2 regions of the Sagittula sp. genome follow, and region 2 is predicted to be linked to the other one. Evidence: riboswitches for the same ligand, from Rfam matches in the RefSeq annotation. Region 2 holds a riboswitch; the other holds the start of a gene.
The links. Region 2 has a riboswitch for cobalamin ahead of ACU0DV_RS10430 (DUF4198 domain-containing protein). Riboswitches for the same ligand answer to the same signal wherever they lie in the genome.
Positions count from the first base shown of each region.

Region 1: it holds a riboswitch for cobalamin, as region 2 does, so the genes downstream of both, ACU0DV_RS19430 (ABC transporter substrate-binding protein) here and ACU0DV_RS10430 (DUF4198 domain-containing protein) in region 2, are expected to answer to the same signal.

Region 1 covers NZ_JBRBWD010000044.1:83,678-91,638, reverse strand. The annotation lists gene ACU0DV_RS19450 (transporter substrate-binding domain-containing protein) at 1-343, shown strand, start outside; gene ACU0DV_RS19445 (MFS transporter) at 698-1,987, shown strand; gene ACU0DV_RS19440 (ABC transporter ATP-binding protein) at 2,239-3,000, opposite strand; gene ACU0DV_RS19435 (FecCD family ABC transporter permease) at 2,997-4,055, opposite strand; gene ACU0DV_RS19430 (ABC transporter substrate-binding protein) at 4,052-5,062, opposite strand; cobalamin riboswitch at 5,165-5,354, opposite strand; partial or broken gene ACU0DV_RS19425 (IS110 family transposase) at 5,701-6,366, shown strand; gene ACU0DV_RS19420 (CaiB/BaiF CoA transferase family protein) at 6,378-7,349, shown strand; gene ACU0DV_RS19415 (TRAP transporter small permease) at 7,375-7,902, shown strand; partial or broken gene ACU0DV_RS19410 (TRAP transporter large permease subunit) at 7,899-7,961, shown strand, end outside.
Region 2 covers NZ_JBRBWD010000029.1:121,375-129,335, forward strand. The annotation lists gene ACU0DV_RS10425 (AAA family ATPase) at 1-1,584, shown strand, start outside; cobalamin riboswitch at 1,684-1,888, shown strand; gene ACU0DV_RS10430 (DUF4198 domain-containing protein) at 2,032-2,817, shown strand; gene cbiM (cobalt transporter CbiM) at 2,822-3,439, shown strand; gene ACU0DV_RS10440 (cobalt ABC transporter permease) at 3,436-4,011, shown strand; gene cbiQ (cobalt ECF transporter T component CbiQ) at 4,015-4,800, shown strand; partial or broken gene ACU0DV_RS10450 (energy-coupling factor ABC transporter ATP-binding protein) at 4,860-5,441, shown strand; gene ACU0DV_RS10455 (hypothetical protein) at 5,567-6,127, shown strand; gene ACU0DV_RS10460 (HWE histidine kinase domain-containing protein) at 6,155-7,961, shown strand, end outside.

The DNA of each region.
Region 1 (7,961 bases), on a different contig from region 2:
CCGCGCAGACAATCCCGCAAGAACCTTTGCGGAGTTCGTTGCGACGGGGCAATCGATCCTTTCGGTGGCGGGTGCAGCCTACCACGGGAATCTTACGCGCCTCGTTCCCGAAAGCTGCCTGATCGCCGCAGAAAGCGCCGCAGACGCGAGACAACGCTTTGCCGATGGCGACGCTCCGGCACTCGCGGGGCTGCGCGCAACTTTTGCCGACAGACCTTTCCCGGAAACCCGGATGCTCCAGGACGATTTCGCCATAATCTCTCAGGCGGTGGCGCTCGCCCCGGAAGCGGCCCCCCTGTTGGACACTGTCGAGATCGCCATTCACAAGGCGCGCTTGTCCTGAGACCTGCCGTAAAGTGCACTATCCCGAATGCTCTTGGGACCCAACGTCACCTTGAGAAGATCCGCGCCACCACGGCGTGAAAAGCTTGATCAAAACCGCGTCCTTGCCATCACACTCCGCTTAGGGTCACCAAATGCTGCGGCGGGGGACATGGGGACCTGAACACTCGGCCGTGCGGAGCGTATTGCTGGCCGTCGGCGACTGCGAGCAGCATTGGTCAGCTTGCGAAAGTCCGCAGTACTGACAGACAGGGTTTTCTCCGTGCGTGTTCGAAGCGCCGCTTGATGCACGCAAGATGGACCCGAGCTCTGGCGCAGTATTGCGCTAGTCGCCTTCGAAGCCGAAGGTGCGGCCATGGCAACAGAAACAGACTTCTCCTTTGCTGCGCTGACCGGTCCGGCGAGACGGCACATCCGGGTGTTTCAGGTCCACCAGTTTCTTGATCGTTTTGCGATGGGTCTGACGGTTGCCGTCGTTGCACTGGCGTTGTCCGATCGGGGCATGGACCTCTTCCAGATCTCGCTCCTGTTTGGCGTCTACTCACTGACGACCATGGCGATGGAACTTCCGTTCGGCGGACTGGCCGACAACGTTGGACGCAAGCCGGTCTTCCTGGCCGCAGTCGTCGCCAGCCTGGTCTCTCTGGCACTCTTTCTCTCGACGCGCGATTTCTACGTTCTCGCGCTCTCATTTGCCTTCATCGGTTTCGGGCGAGCCCTGCGGTCGGGCACGCTCGACGCATGGTTCGTTGAGACCTTCCGAGCCGCTGCGCCGAACGTGGACGTTCAGCCCGCTCTCGCAAAAGCGCAGTGGGCGAATGCCATGGGCCTGGCGGTGGGAGCTGTCTTGGGGGGCGTGCTGCCCGATCTCTTTGGGCCGGTGGCAGAGAGTCTGGGTTTCAGCGTTTACGACGTCTCTTACGCCGCGAGCTTTGCCGTGATGCTTGGGGTGTTCACCTACACCTTGCTTGTCATCATGGAGGATCCGCGCCCGTTGAACCCTCAAGCCCTGAAACAGGGGTTTGCAACTGTACCGCAGGTGATCGGGGACGCAGGTCGTCTTGCCCTCAGACATCCGGCGTTGTCGGTGCTGTTGGCGGCTCTGGCGTTTTTCCTGATGGCGACCAACCCGGTCGAAGTGATCTGGCCGACCCATGCAAAACCGATGCTGGAGGAAGGTTATGCGAACACGGTCATCGGTGTCCTGACCGCCACCTATTTCTTTTCAATCGCATTCGGCGCGTCTCTGTCTCCGTACATCAGTCGGATTTTCAGACGACGGCACGCGATCACCCTTGCCGCGGCTTTCGCCTGCATGGCGGGCGTTCAGGTCGCGTTTGCCCTTCAGGACGGCATCGCGGGCTTTGCGACGGTTTTCATCCTGTATTCGGTTCTCCTTGGCGTATCCGAGACGCCCGCCAGCAGTATTCTTCATCGATGCGTAGAAGACCGCCAGCGATCCACGATGCTGTCTCTGAGGTCGCTGATACAGCAACTCGGAGCAGCTCTGGGTCTGGTCTTGGTGGGAGCGGTCGCCGAGGCCTACTCCACACCTGCGGCCTGGATCGTCGGCGCCGCGTTTCTTGTCGTTGCCGTGATCCTGCTCGGCATCCTCGCCAAACGGCTCGCCGCAGAGATTGAATAGCGATCATTTGAGCGACATGCATCGTCGGTAAGAAGTGGGCTTGCAGCGGACTCGCGGCGGTGCTGCAAGGGCAGGTGGAAGGTCACAGCGATCTCCGCATTGATCTGACCGAGGAAGTGCTTGGCTCCGTTGGGCAGCACTTCGGCGATGGAGGCCGCGTTTTGGCCGCGCTGCGCCGGCAGGTGGCGGGATGTGCAGCGCGCTCGGACTGGGACTGGCCGGTGACAGAGGCGATGAAGATGCCCTATCCGCTATAGGGCATGGGAGAAATGGAGGCGCGGCGATCCGTCGGGTGCCGCGTGGCGCACCGCCGCGACGCCGAATACATCGGCCAGCAGAGCCTCGTTGAGCACCTCGTGTGGACGGCCCATTGCCACCAGTCGGCCCCGGCTGAGCACCCCGATCCGGTCACAGGCCGCGGCCTGGTTGAGGTCGTGGAGCGCTATGACCCGGGTGATTGGCAGGGCCTGGACAAGAGCCATGAGTGAGAGTTGATGGCGTATGTCGAGATGGTTCGTGGGCTCGTCCAGCAGCAGCAGGTCCGGCGTCTGCGCCAGTGCGCGGGCGATATGGACGCGCTGACGTTCGCCGCCCGAGAGGGTGTGCCAGAGACGTTCGGCAAAGGCGGCCATTTCCACGGCTCTCAAGGCATCATCGACGGCAGCCTCATCTTCGCTCCCCCAGCCTCGCAGCGGCGAAAGATAGGGCGTGCGCCCCAGGTTCACCGCTTCCCGGACGGTCAGGCGGTCCGTCGTCTCGGCCTGCTGTTCGACGAAGGCGATGCGCCGGGCGCGCAAGCGGGCAGGCATCCGCCCTATCTCCTCGTTTTCCGCCAGGACGCGGCCCGTTGTGGGACGCCGAAGTCCCGCGAGGCAACGCATGAGCGTGGATTTTCCAGAGCCGTTAGGGCCGATGAAACCGACAAGTTCCCCGGGCTCTACGCAAACCGAGATGTCCTCAAGCAGGGGCGTGCGGTGCACGCGGGTCGACATGCGCTGCACCTCGATCCTCATCGCCGCGCTCCCCGGATGAGGATCAGCGCAAAGGCCGGAGCGCCGACCAGCGCGGTCACCACACCGATGGGCAGGACCTGCCCCGGGACGATGATGCGGCTGATGACGTCTGCCGCGACAAGGAACACCGCACCCGCCAGCGCCGAGGCGGGGACCAGCCGGTCGTGGCGTGTGCCGACGAGAAAGCGCATGGCATGCGGCACGACAAGGCCAACGAAGCCGATCGCGCCCACTTTGGAAACGAGCACCCCAACCATGATGGCGGTGACGGTGATGAGACTGCCGCGCAAGGCCGGCACGTTGATCCCGATGGATGCGGCTCCGTCCGCACCGAACGTAAAAGCATCAAGCCCACGCCGGTGCCAAAGACATAGCGCGACACCCCCGAGGGAGACGGCCGTGCAGGCCCCGACGTCATCCCAGCGGATGCCCGACAGATTGCCCATGAGCCAGAACATGATGCCGCGCGCCTGCTCGGCATTGGCGGAACGGGCGATGGTGAAGGCGGTCAGAGCGTTGAACATCTGCGAGCCGGCGATCCCGGCGAGGATGATTGCGGCCGCCGCCTGGGTCCCGCGCCCGCCACCCGCGCTTCCGTTCACTGCGTGGGCCAAAGCCACGACGCATCCGAAGGCAACAAGCGCTCCGGACAACGCACCGAGCGACATCGAGATTGCCCCGCCTCCGATGCCCGCGACCGACACGAGGACCGCCCCCGTCGAGGCACCTGCAGACAAGCCCATGAGGTAGGGATCGGCTAGCGGATTGCGCAGCAGCGCCTGAAGAACGACCCCGGTCAGGGCGAGGCCAGCCCCGCAGCAGGCGGCCACGATCGCCCGCGGGAGGCGGTAACTCCAGATGATGCCCGCCTCGATCCCGTCGACCGGATAGCCCGCGCCCCACAGATGGTTGGCCAGCGTCCGGCACACCACGGCAAAGGGCAGACTGGTCTCGCCGATTGCCGTACCTGCAAGGATGGTGGCCCCAAGCAGAAGAGGCGCGAGCCAGAGCCCGTGCCGTACCGTGATGCGCGCGGGTGTGGCCGCCATGGTCATTCGAAGGACATCTTCGAAAGGGCTTCGGAGAGCGTTTCCAGCCCGTAGATCGACCGCATCGTCGCGCTCATGGCGTGCGCATCCATCTGCACGATCCGGTCCTCGCGTACGGCCGTCATCTGGCTTGCGACAGGATCGGTGCGCAGGAACTCCAGCTTCTTCTCGATGTCGTCGGCGGGAAAGCGACGGCGGTCCATGTAGGCGATGACGATCACGTCCGGGTCGGCCCGGGCGATGCTCTCCCATCCCACTGTCGGCCATTCCTCGTCGGAGGCGATGACATTCTCGATCCCCAGCTTGGACATCATGTAACCCGGCGCCCCGAGGCGTCCGGCGACATAGGGATCCATTTCGACGTCGGCGGAGGAGAACCAGAACACGGCCGACAGGTTCTCGGGCAGGTCTAGGCCTTCCGCACGGGCAATGGCGCGTTCTTCGGTCGCCTGAAGGTCCGAGACAAGGGTTGCGCCCGCGGTGCGCACGTCGAATATCTCCGCCAGCTCCCGAATGCCCTTGTAGATCGAGGCCGTCTCAAAGGCGCCGACGCGTGTGCCATCGCCTCCGGTGGAATTGTCCTTGGTGTCGCAATCGGCGGGCAGGATGTAGGTCGGGATTCCGATGTCGTGGAACATCTCCCGTGTGCCGACGTTGCCGCTCTCGCCCACATGCCATTCGTATTGCACGGCGACCAGCCCGGGCTTCTTCGCGACCACGCTCTCGAAGCTGGGGTCGTTGTCGGCCAGCCGCTCGATCGCCTCGTTGACCTCCGCGAACTCCGGCAAGACAGGGTTGAACCAGACCGAGGTGCCCGAGACCTTCGGCGCGAGGCCGAGCGAATAGAGGATCTCTGTCGCGGACTGCCCTATCGTCACCACGGTGTCCGGTGCGGCGTCGAACGACACATCGAGCCCGCAGTTTGTCAGTGTCAGGGGGTAGTTCGTTTGCTGCGCGTTCAGCGCCGTCGCGGCGCTGGCCAACAGCGCGGCCGTCATCAAGGTCTGTCTCATCCGATCCGTCCCGTCAGAGAGGACCATCAGGGGAAAGACGCGAAACGGAATGCGACCCGGCGGCCACGTCATGTTTCCCGCCTCGGCACACCCCGTCCGGTCGTGGTTTCGTTCATGTCGGCAGGTCTCCTGACTGACGGGTCACAGCGCCTCTCGCCTTCCCGGGACGAACCCAGTGGCGCATCGAGAGGCACTCACCGCCTACAGTTGCGGGGGCAGTTCCGTTTGCCGGCCGAAGCCGGAACGGATTCCCTTTCAATTCCCGAAGGAAACCGACGCCGCAATCTCTGGCATAGTTCCCGATGCACGGCAAGTGCGGGGCGGCACGAACGCAATCGCCGAAGCCGAGGATGGCGAGTGCGTCTGAAAGGCGAAATTAGGCTCGGAGCGGATCTGCGGCGGTGCGGCAAGGGCAGGCCAAAGGTCACCTCTGGCGCGCCGTCGCTGCAGGCCCATTCCGGCAGTTCACGCGATCCGCCATTGCCGCCATCGCTTTCGCCGCTGCTGCCATCTAGTGGCTATGAGATGCCGTAACGGGGCCTGTCTCGCGACCCGCCCATTATCGTTGCAAGATCGAGGGCAAGCTGGCGCCATTCCCGTATCGGATCCACATGGAGGACTGCGGGATGAAGCTGTGAATTGGGCTGGATGTGTCGCTTGAGAAGACCGCAATTTGCGTGATCAGCGAGCATGGGAAGATCGTGAGGGAGGCGGAGGTGTCCAGCGAGCCCGAGGCGCTGTTGCTCTGGATCGGCGATCAGGACGGGGAAGCTGCGGCTATCGGGCTCGGAGCTGGCCCCCTGTCGCAATGGCTGCATCGCGGGTTGTCCGCGGCTGAACTCCCTGTCGTGCTGATGGAAACCCGGCAGGTGAAAGGCGCCTTGAAGGCCATGCCGATCAAGACGGACCGCCGGGATGCCGAAGGGATCGCACGCCTGCCGCACCTCGGCTGGTTCCGACCGGTTCACTGCAAATCAGTCTCCGCACAAGAGGTTCGCGCTGTGCTCACCGCTCGCAAGGCGGTGCAGCAAGGGTTCATCACGCTTGAAATGTCCCTGCGCGGGCTACTGCGGAACTTTGGCTTCAAGGTTGGCACTATATCCCGTGGCCTATTCGAACATCGTATACGCGAACTGGCGGCAGGTAATCCGATGCTGGTAGCGGCAACCGAACCCATGCTTCGCGCGCGGGCAGCGCTGCGACGAGAACTGGCAGGCCTTGAACGCCATGTCCGCCAACCTGCCCATGACGATCCGGTCTGTCTGCGCCTAATGTCGATGCCCGGGACTGGCGTGGTCGCGGCAAGAGATCCGTTGTGCTGGACGTCAAGGATGCAGATGACCTCGCAACGCTGCGCGCGCTGCAGGAGACCGCGGACGTCTTTGTCGAGAATTTCCGAGACGAGACCCTGGCGAAGATGGGGCTCGCGCCGGACCAGCTGCGGCAAAGCCATCCCGCGCTTGTCGTCGCCTCCTGCAAGGGCTTTCTGAAGGGTCGCTACGAACACCGCGCAGCCATGGACGAGGTGGTGCAGATGATGACCGGTATGGCGTACCTGACCGGGCCAAAGCGGCGTCCGTTGCGCATCGGGTCTTCTGCCAATGACATCATGGGCGGGCTGTTTGCCGCCTACGGCGTGCTCGGCGCGCTGATCCAGCGCGGCAAGACCGGGCAGGGGGCTGCGGTCCGTTCGGGCCTGTTCGAGAACTGCCTTCTGCTGGTGGCCCAGCACATGGTGCAGTTCGACATCGAAGGCGAGGAAAGCCCGCCGATGCCCGAGCGGGTGTTCTCCTGGCCGATCTACGACCTGTTCGAAACGGCGGACGGGCGGCAGATATTCGTGGGCGCGGCGACGGACGGGCAGTGGGAGAAACTGTGCATCGGGCTCGGGCTGGAGCACTTGCTCGCGGATGACCGTCTGAAGACCCGCCCCGACCAGATCAGAGCGCGTGACTGGACCCTGCCGCAGATTGCGGCGGTGATCGTTGCACGGCCCTTCGACGAGATGGTGCAGGTGATGGAGGCCAACGACCTGCTGTTCGCCCCGGTTTCCCGTCCTGCCGAGATGTATGACGATCCGCATGTGAACAGGCCCGGCGGGCTCTTCACCTCCGAGTACCGGGGCAAGAAGGCATTGCCGCTGCGCCGGGTGATCTCGAAGCGAAGGGCGTTCAGGTGCACGTTGCCACCGAGGCGGAAAACAAGGCGATGGAAGCGGTCATGCGTCCCGCCTTCGACGCGAAGTTCAACCGTGACGACCCGGACAGCCAACAGCTCCTCCAGCTGATCGGCCAGCTGTCGAGCGGCAGCTGATGTCTCCTGTTGAGCGGGGAGGGGCGCATGACGCCTCTCGCTCCTTCCCCTTCCGCGTGGCAGCGGCTCTGTCGCGCGCTTGCGCTGCGCTGTCGATCCTCCTGATCCTCGGCACCTTTGGGCTGACCGTCGTCGCGGTCTTCATGCGCTACGTCCTGCACAGCCCGCTTCTTTGGTCCGACGAGGTGACCGGCTGGATGTTGGTGGCGATGATTTCCTGCGGGGTGGCGGAAGCCTACCGGCGGGGCGATCACATCGCCATCGACCTGCTGACCGACCGCCTGCGCGGCCCGTCCCGCGCGGTACAACGGGTGTTTGCCGGCCTCGCCTTTCTGGTGCTGGCCGTCGTCCTGTTCCTGTCCACGTGGGAAGCGGTGGAATTCTCCCGCATGGTCGGCAGCTACACCACCGGACACCTCGAAATCCCGGGCTGGATCCCCCAGGCGCCGCTGATGCTTGCGGCGGCGATGCTGGTCCTCGTCGCGCTCACGCGCATCCTCGACACCCTCGCTGGGCGGAGCCAATGACCATCCTTTTAGTCTTCGGCGGGCTGATCCTGCTGCTCCTGACCGGAATGCCGATCTTT
Region 2 (7,961 bases):
GCTGCCCTGTCTAAGGCAGAGGCCACCCGCAACGCCGCGCAACGGGCAGAGGCCGCGCGCGGCGGCGCCGATCGCCGCAACGAACTGGAAAACCGCATCGCGCAGGCGGAGGAGATGCGCCGCCGGATGGAGACGGCGGCAGGCGCCGCCCGCAACGGACCCGACGCCACGGCGCTGCGCCGGATCGAGACGCTGGCCAACGCCCATGCCGCCGCCATCGCCGCCCGCGACGCCACCGCCACGCAAGTCATCGCCCATTACACGGCAGGCTCCGAAGGAGCGATCCGTTTCGGCGACGCCGCTCTGCCCGGCGGACAGACGGTCCCCCTCGCCCGGACCACCCGCCTCGACATCGCCGGTGTCGGTCACTTGGAGATCCGACCGGGCGACACCGGGCACGACACGGGGACCGTGGACGCCGCGGCCAAGGCGCTGCGCACAGCACTCGCAGCCGCCGGTGCCGAGACGCTGGAGGACGCGCGCGATGCCGCCGCCGCCCGGAACGAAGCGGAACGGCAGCACGCCGAGGCAAAAGCCGTGCTGCAGAGCCTCGCGCCGGAGGGTATCGAACAGCTCCGCGCCGCGCTCTCCCGGATCCCCATCCCTGTGGAGGGCGAAGATCTGCCCGATCTGGCGCAGGCGGAGGCAGACCTCGCCGCCTCGAGAGAGGCAAGGGACATCGCCCGCAGCGCGCTCGACACCGCAACGGAACGGCTGGCGGACGCCCGGGCGGAGGTGCTGCGCGCCGACACGGCCCTGACCTCGTTGCAAGACCGCCTGACGCGCGCCGAAGACGCCTTTGCGCGGACCGGTGGCGCCACGGAAGACGAACTGGCCTCCGAACTGGAGGCGCTGGAGGCGGCACTGGCCCAAGAGCAGGCCGCACATGCCGCCAAGGCCAAGGATGCGCCCGATCCCGCCAATGCGCGCGCCGCACTCACACGCGCGGAATCCGTGGAAACCCGTGCGCGCGATGAAACCGCCCGACTGAAGCTGCTCCTCGCCCGGCTCGAAGAGCGCATCGGCCGGTCCTCCGGGGACGCGGTCGAGGAGAGGCTGGCCGAGACGACCGAAAAGCTGACGTCGGCCCGCGAAGCCCTTGCCCGGATCGAACACGAGGTGGCGGTGCTGCGGCGGCTCGAACAGGCGCTGGAAACAGCCCGGAACGAGGCCCGCGACCGCTATTTCGCCCCCATCGCCCGGGAACTGAAACCGCTCCTGCACCTGCTCTGGCCGGACGCGGAACTGACCTGGGGCGAGGAATCCCTGCTGCCGGACGCGCTGCTCCGCGATGGCCAGAGCGAGCCGGTCGACATACTCTCCGGCGGCACGCAGGAACAGGTGGCCCTTCTGGTCCGGCTGGCCTTTGCGCGCATGTTGTCCCACGCCGGGCGCACCGCGCCGGTGATCCTCGACGACGCGCTGGTCTTCACCGACGACGACCGGATCGAACGGATGTTCGACGCGCTGCATCGCCAGGCGGGCGACCTCCAGATCATCGTCCTGACCTGCCGCCAGCGCGCCTTCCGCGACCTGGGCGGTCATGCGCTGAGCTTTGCAGCCGTGGCGCCGGAAGACGCCTGACGCCCACCCGCCCATCGCGTTTCACGGGGGACCGCGCCTGTGTCAGGCCGGTTCCTGGCCCCTCAAAAATAGCAATTGACCGGGCGCGCGCTTTTCTGGCAAGGAAATCGCACGTCCGGTTCCGGGGTTTTCACGCCCCGGAGGAAAGAGGGAATGCAGTGCGGCACGCCAGTGCCTACCCTGCAGCTGCCCCCGCAACTGTAAGCGGCAAGCAGGGCTGATATGCCACTGGAGAAATCCGGGAAGGCCAGTCCAGATGCGATGACCCGCGAGCCAGGAGACCTGCCGGACTGGCGCCCATGGAAGAGGCGCTTTTCCACCGGACGCCGGGGTGCGCGTCTGGCCTCGTGCGGCGGCGGGTCATTCCGCCGCGCGGATGGGGTCGAGCGTTCCCTGCGTCCAGAAACGACGCGCGCCGGGTGTGGCGCAGTGGACAGGGACGACTTCATGAAACGCAGGTTGAGTGCCCTTGCGGCGTGCATCGCGCTTCCGGCGATGACACACGCGCATTTCCTTCTCGAATATACATCGGACACCATCATCGACCGCCCCGGCGACGTGCCGGTCAAGCTGATCTTCTGGCACCCCTTCTCCAACGGCTACGTGATGGAGATGGAGACGCCCCGGGAATTCTTCATGGTGCATCACGGCAAGCGCACCGATTTTCTGGACACGCTCGAACCGACCGTCTTCACCGGGTCCGAGAACGAGGCCCCGGCCTTTCTGGGCAGCGTCCCGGTCAAGCGGTCGGGCGACTACGTGCTCGTGACCGTCCCGCAGCCCTATTTCGAGGAATCCGAAGACAAGTACATCCAGCAGTACACCAAGGCCTTCCTCAACCGCAGCGAACTGCCCACCGACTGGATGAATCCGGTCGGTCTCCCGGCCGAGATCCTGCCGCTGAACAAGCCCTACAACGTGCTGGCCGGCTCCACCTTCACCGGACGGGTCATGTCCGAAGGCCAGCCCGTCGCCGGCGCCGAGATCGAGGTGGAGTTCATGGCGGCCGAGCCGGACATGAACCAAGCGCGCGCCACCGATCCGGTGGTCAGCCCGCCGCCCGGCGGCGCGGTCGTGATCCTCTCCGACGACAGCGGGTATTTCACCTTCGGCATCCCGAGGGCCGGACACTGGGGCTTTGCCGCGCTCGGCGTGGGCCCGGTGACCGAGCACGAGGGCAAGGAACTCAGCCAGGACGCCGTGATCTGGATCCGCGCCTGGGAACTGGAGTGACGCCATGCACATCGTGGACGGAGCCCTTTCCAACCCGGTCGTGATCGGCGGGGCCGTGCTGGCGGCGGGCGGCATCGCCTGCGGCCTGCGGTCGCTGACCATGGAACGCATCCCCGCCGCCGGTGTCCTGTCGGCCAGTTTCTTCGTGGCCTCGCTGGTGCATGTGCCCATTGGCCCGTCCTCGGTGCATCTCATCATGAACGGTCTTGCCGGACTCGTGCTCGGCTGGGCCGCCTTTCCGGCGCTCTTCGTGGGGCTGCTGCTTCAGGCGGTGTTCTTCGGGTTCGGGGGCCTCACCGTGCTCGGGGTCAACACGCTGAACATCGCATTGCCCGCCGTCTTGGCGGGCCTCCTCTTCGGGCGGCTCATCTCGCGCGGGACGCCGGTGACGGGGGCCATCTGGGGCGCGGTCGGCGGCAGCTTCAGCATCGCCGCGACAACCCTTTTCGTGGGCTTTTCCCTCGCGCTGTCCGGCGACGCTTTTATCCCGGCGGCCAAGCTGGTGTTCGTCGCCCATATCCCGGTGATGATCATCGAGGGGCTGCTGACCGGATTTGCCGTCCTGCTGGCCCGCAAAGTCAAGCCGGACCTGTTCTTTGCGCTGCAGCGAGGCACAACATGAAACGCCTCGCCCTTGCCGCCGCGCTCATGGCGCTGCCTCTGCCCGCCCAGGCCCACAAGGTCATCGCCGCCGTCTTTCCCTCCGGGTCCTCCATCGAGGGCGAGATCGGCTTCTCCAGCGGCGAGATGGCCGTGGGCGAGGAGGTGATCGTCACCGCCCCCGACGGAACCGAACTGGGACGCGCGGTCACCGACGCCGATGGCTTCTTTGTCTTCACCCCGGAACAGCCGGTCGAGCATCGCTTTCGCGCCGATCTGGGCGCCGGGCACGTGGCAATGACCACCCTGCCCGCCGAAGACGTGGCCGCCATCCTCGGCAAGCCGGTGATCGAGACCCCGCCGCCCGCCGCGACCTCCGACGCAACCACCCCGGCCGCAGTCGCCGGGCTGACGGCAGAGGAGCGTGACGTTATCGCCGAAGCCGTCCGGGACGAGATCCGTCCCCTGCGCCGCGAAATTGCCGCTTACAAGGAAAAGAACGATCTGCAGACCATCCTTGGCGGGCTGGGCTACATCCTCGGCCTGTTCGGCCTGGGATTCTACATCGCGGCCCGCCGCAAGATGGCGGTCTGATCCATGGGTCACGTCCTGACACAGGCGCAGAAGACGCTGGCCGACACCGGGGCACCGGGCCTGACCGCGGTGAACCAGCTCGACCCGCGCACCCGCATCCTGGGCGCCTGCGTCTTCGGCGTCGTGGTCGTCGCGCTGTCATCGCTGGCTGCACTGCTGGCGGCACTTGTCGTCTCCGCCGCCTTCCTCTTGCTCTCGCGCCTGCCCATCCTGCCGACGCTGAAGCGCATGGCGGCGATGGACGGCTTCATCTTCTTCATGCTGGTGCTCTTTCCGTTCACCGTGCCCGGCGACGCGATCTTCTCCGTCTGGGGGTTCGACGCGACATGGCAGGGTCTCAGGCAGGCGGTCGAGATCGCGCTGACGGCCAACGCGGTCATCCTCGCCCTCATGACGCTGGTCGGGTCGATGGAGCCGGTCACGATGGGCCATGCGCTCTACCGGCTGCGGTGTCCCGAAAAACTCGTGCACCTGATGATGTTCACCATCCGCTACATCGAGGTCCTGCGCGAGGAATACCTCCGCCTGCGCGCCGCGATGAAGGTCCGGGCCTTCCGCCCCACGACCTCGTGGCACACCTATCGCACCTTCGGCTACCTCGTGGGAATGATGCTGGTGCGCGCGATCGAGCGGTCCGAGCGCATCCTCGCCGCGATGAAATGCCGGGGGTTTTCGGGGCGCATCGTGCTCCTCCAGGACTTCGTCTACACGCGCCGCGACGCGATGTTCGGCCTACTTCTAGTGGTCATCTGCGCAACGCTCCTTCGGCTGGACGTCACATGGCCCTGATCGACATCGAAGACGTGCACTTCGGCTACCCGGGCCACGACCCCGTCCTGAAGGGCGCAAACCTGAGGCTTGAACCGGGCCAGCGCCTGTCGCTGACCGGCCCGAACGGCGCGGGCAAGTCGACGCTGCTGCGGCTGATCCTTGGACTGCAACGGCCCGACAGCGGCACGATCCGCGTTTTCGGCACCCAGCGCGTGACCGAGGCGGACTTCCACGAGGTGCGCCGCCGGGTCGGACTGGTGTTCCAGGACCCCGACGATCAGCTGTTCTGCCCGACCGTGGCAGAGGACGTGGCCTTTGGGCCCCTGAACCTCGGCCGCAGCCGGGAAGAGGCGCTGGCAATGGTCGACCGCGTTCTGGGCGACCTGGGCCTGACCCACCTGCGCAACCGGATCACTCACAAGCTGTCCGGCGGCGAGAAGCGGCTGGTCACCCTGGCGACCGTGCTGGTGATGGAGCCTGAGGCGCTGCTGCTGGACGAGCCGACCAACGCGCTCGACACACGCAACGAAGCACGGCTCCTGGAAATCCTCGACGCCCTGCCCCAGGCCATCCTGCTGGTCAGCCACGATCCGAGGTTCCGCGACAGGCTGGCGCCCGACTCCGTCGAGTTGTGCGACGGCAAACTCATACCCGCCTGAAGAGGCGCGTTTACCACCTTCGAAGCCCTCCAGAAAAAAATGCGGAATGTTAATAATTCTGCGGAACGATTGCAGTGTTTCCGCGTTCTACGACTCTGGACTTCTAGGAAGGTGACCTTACGTTGATGTTATTCGCAGATGTATCGCTGTCCGGAGGGCAGGATACGCTGTCTCTCAGGCACAGGATTCGTAACGACACCGGCCCGGAACATGCCCGTGTGGAACTCCGTTTCGACAACGTCTTCCACGATCCGCATGCCCGCCTCAACGACTTCCTCCGCGTCCAGCAGAAAGCCCTTCTCGCGCTGTGCCGCCGCACCGCCGACAACAAGTCCCTCCTCAGCCGGGAAATCATCGTAGATCTTCTGATGCGGCTTTTTGCCGATGTCGGCCCCGGGCCTACGCAAGGTCAAGCTGGCCAGCCGCTGCATCCTGTGGCAATCGACTACATTGTGCTGGGATCGCGGTTGGGAACTGAGGTGATCCGGCGCAGGCTGGTCAAGGCGGATCCGGACATCGCCATGCCATCCTATTTCCTTGCCCCTCCGGTCGGACCGGTCTGGCAGCGCCATTGCGCTGGCCTTGACTCTATGGCCGCGCGCAGTCCCGAGGCCGACCGCATTGTCGCGGACGCCACGGAAGCATTCAAAATCTTCGACCGCGCAGCCGCAGCGCATGTCTCCTGAACCAACCGGACTGAAAGGGTCGCCTATATGAAAATCGCAAGGGCTTCGGGTTCCGACAGCGACAGCGTGGACCTCACCAATTGCGACCGCGAACCGATCCACCAGCTGGGTCGGGTACAGTCCTACGGCGCCTTGCTCGCCGTCTCGACGGACTGGATCGTCCAACACGCCTCCGAAAATCTTCACGACATCCTCGGCATCGACCATGACAGCGCGATCGGCCGTCCGTTGCAGGACCTCATCGTCCACGACGGTTTCGAACGGATGCGCAAGAGCATGCACCTCACCGACACGCCGGATGGCGTGGTGCGGCTGTTCGGCATGACCCTGCAGAACGACAACCGGACTTTCGACGTGTCCCTGCACGGCAGCGGACGCCACATGATCGTGGAGTTCGAGCCGCGCGCGGTCTCGCACGGCCGCGATGTCATGTCCGAGGTCTACCCCCAGATCCTTCAGCTGAAGGGCTGTGCCGACCTCGAAAGCCTCGCCCGCAGGGCTACCACCGCGCTGCAGAAACTCGCCGGTTTCGACAGCGTCATGCTCTACCAGTTCCAGGCCGACATGTCTGGCAAGGTTCTGGCGGAAACCCGGAGCGACGGCGCTCACAGGTACCTCGGCCTGATGTTCCCGGCTTCCGACATCCCCGCACAGGCCCGCGCGCTCTACAAACGGTCGCTGCTGCGGCTGATCGCCGATGTGGACGATCCGGGCAGCATGATCTCTCCGCCCCACACGGTCGACGGCGCGCCCGTGGACCTGTCGCTCGCCGTGACGCGCGCCGTCTCTCCGATCCATATCGAGTACCTGAAGAACATGGGCGTCAATGCCTCCATGTCCGTCTCGATCATCAAGGACGGCGAACTCTGGGGCCTGTTTGCCTGCCACCACCACAGCCCGCGCTACATCGACTACGAACGCCGCACCGCGTTCGAGATGTTCGCGCACATGTTCTCGTACGAGCTGACACGGTTCGAGGACGGACAGCGCAAGATCGCGGAGGTGAACACCAACCGTCTGCAAAGCCGCCTGATGACGCATATGGCGGACGGACAGAAACTGGCGGAGAGCCTGCTGGCGGTCAGCGACGATATCCAGTCGGTCCTGCCGCACGACGGGCTGTGCCTGTATGACGGCGAGTCCCCGACCTGTATCGGCACGACCACCACCGCGGAGGAGGTCCGCAGCATCGCGCGGTTCCTCGACCGCTCCATCGGCTCGCAGAATTACTACACCGATTGCCTTGGCAACGTGCACGAACCCGCCCGCGATTACGAGGATCGCATCGCCGGTGTTCTGGCCATCCCCATTTCGAAGCGGCCCCGGGATTACCTGCTGCTCTTCCGCCGCCCGATCAACGACACGGTGTCCTGGGCGGGCGATCCGAACAAGCCGGTCACCGTCGGCCCGAACGGCGTGCGCCTCACGCCGCGCAAGTCGTTCGACGTGTGGAAGGAAACCGTGGCCGGTCGGTCCGCTCCCTGGACCAACCAGGAGGTGCACGCCGCAAACCTGCTGCGCACCGTCCTGCTCGAGGTCTTCCTCAAGGTGACGGATGCCGCGAACCTCGAACGGGAGCGGGCACAGGAACAGCAGCAACTGCTGATCTCCGAACTCAACCACCGCGTGCGCAACATCCTCAACCTGATGCGCGGGCTGCTGTCGCAATCGCGGGCCTCCGCTGCCACGCTGGAAGATTTCACCGCCAACCTCGACGGGCGCATCCACGCGCTTGCGCGGGCGCACGACCAGCTTACCGCGGATCACTGGGAACCTGCCTCGCTTCGTGAACTGATCGTCTGCGAATTCGCGGCCTATGCCGACGGCAAGGCGG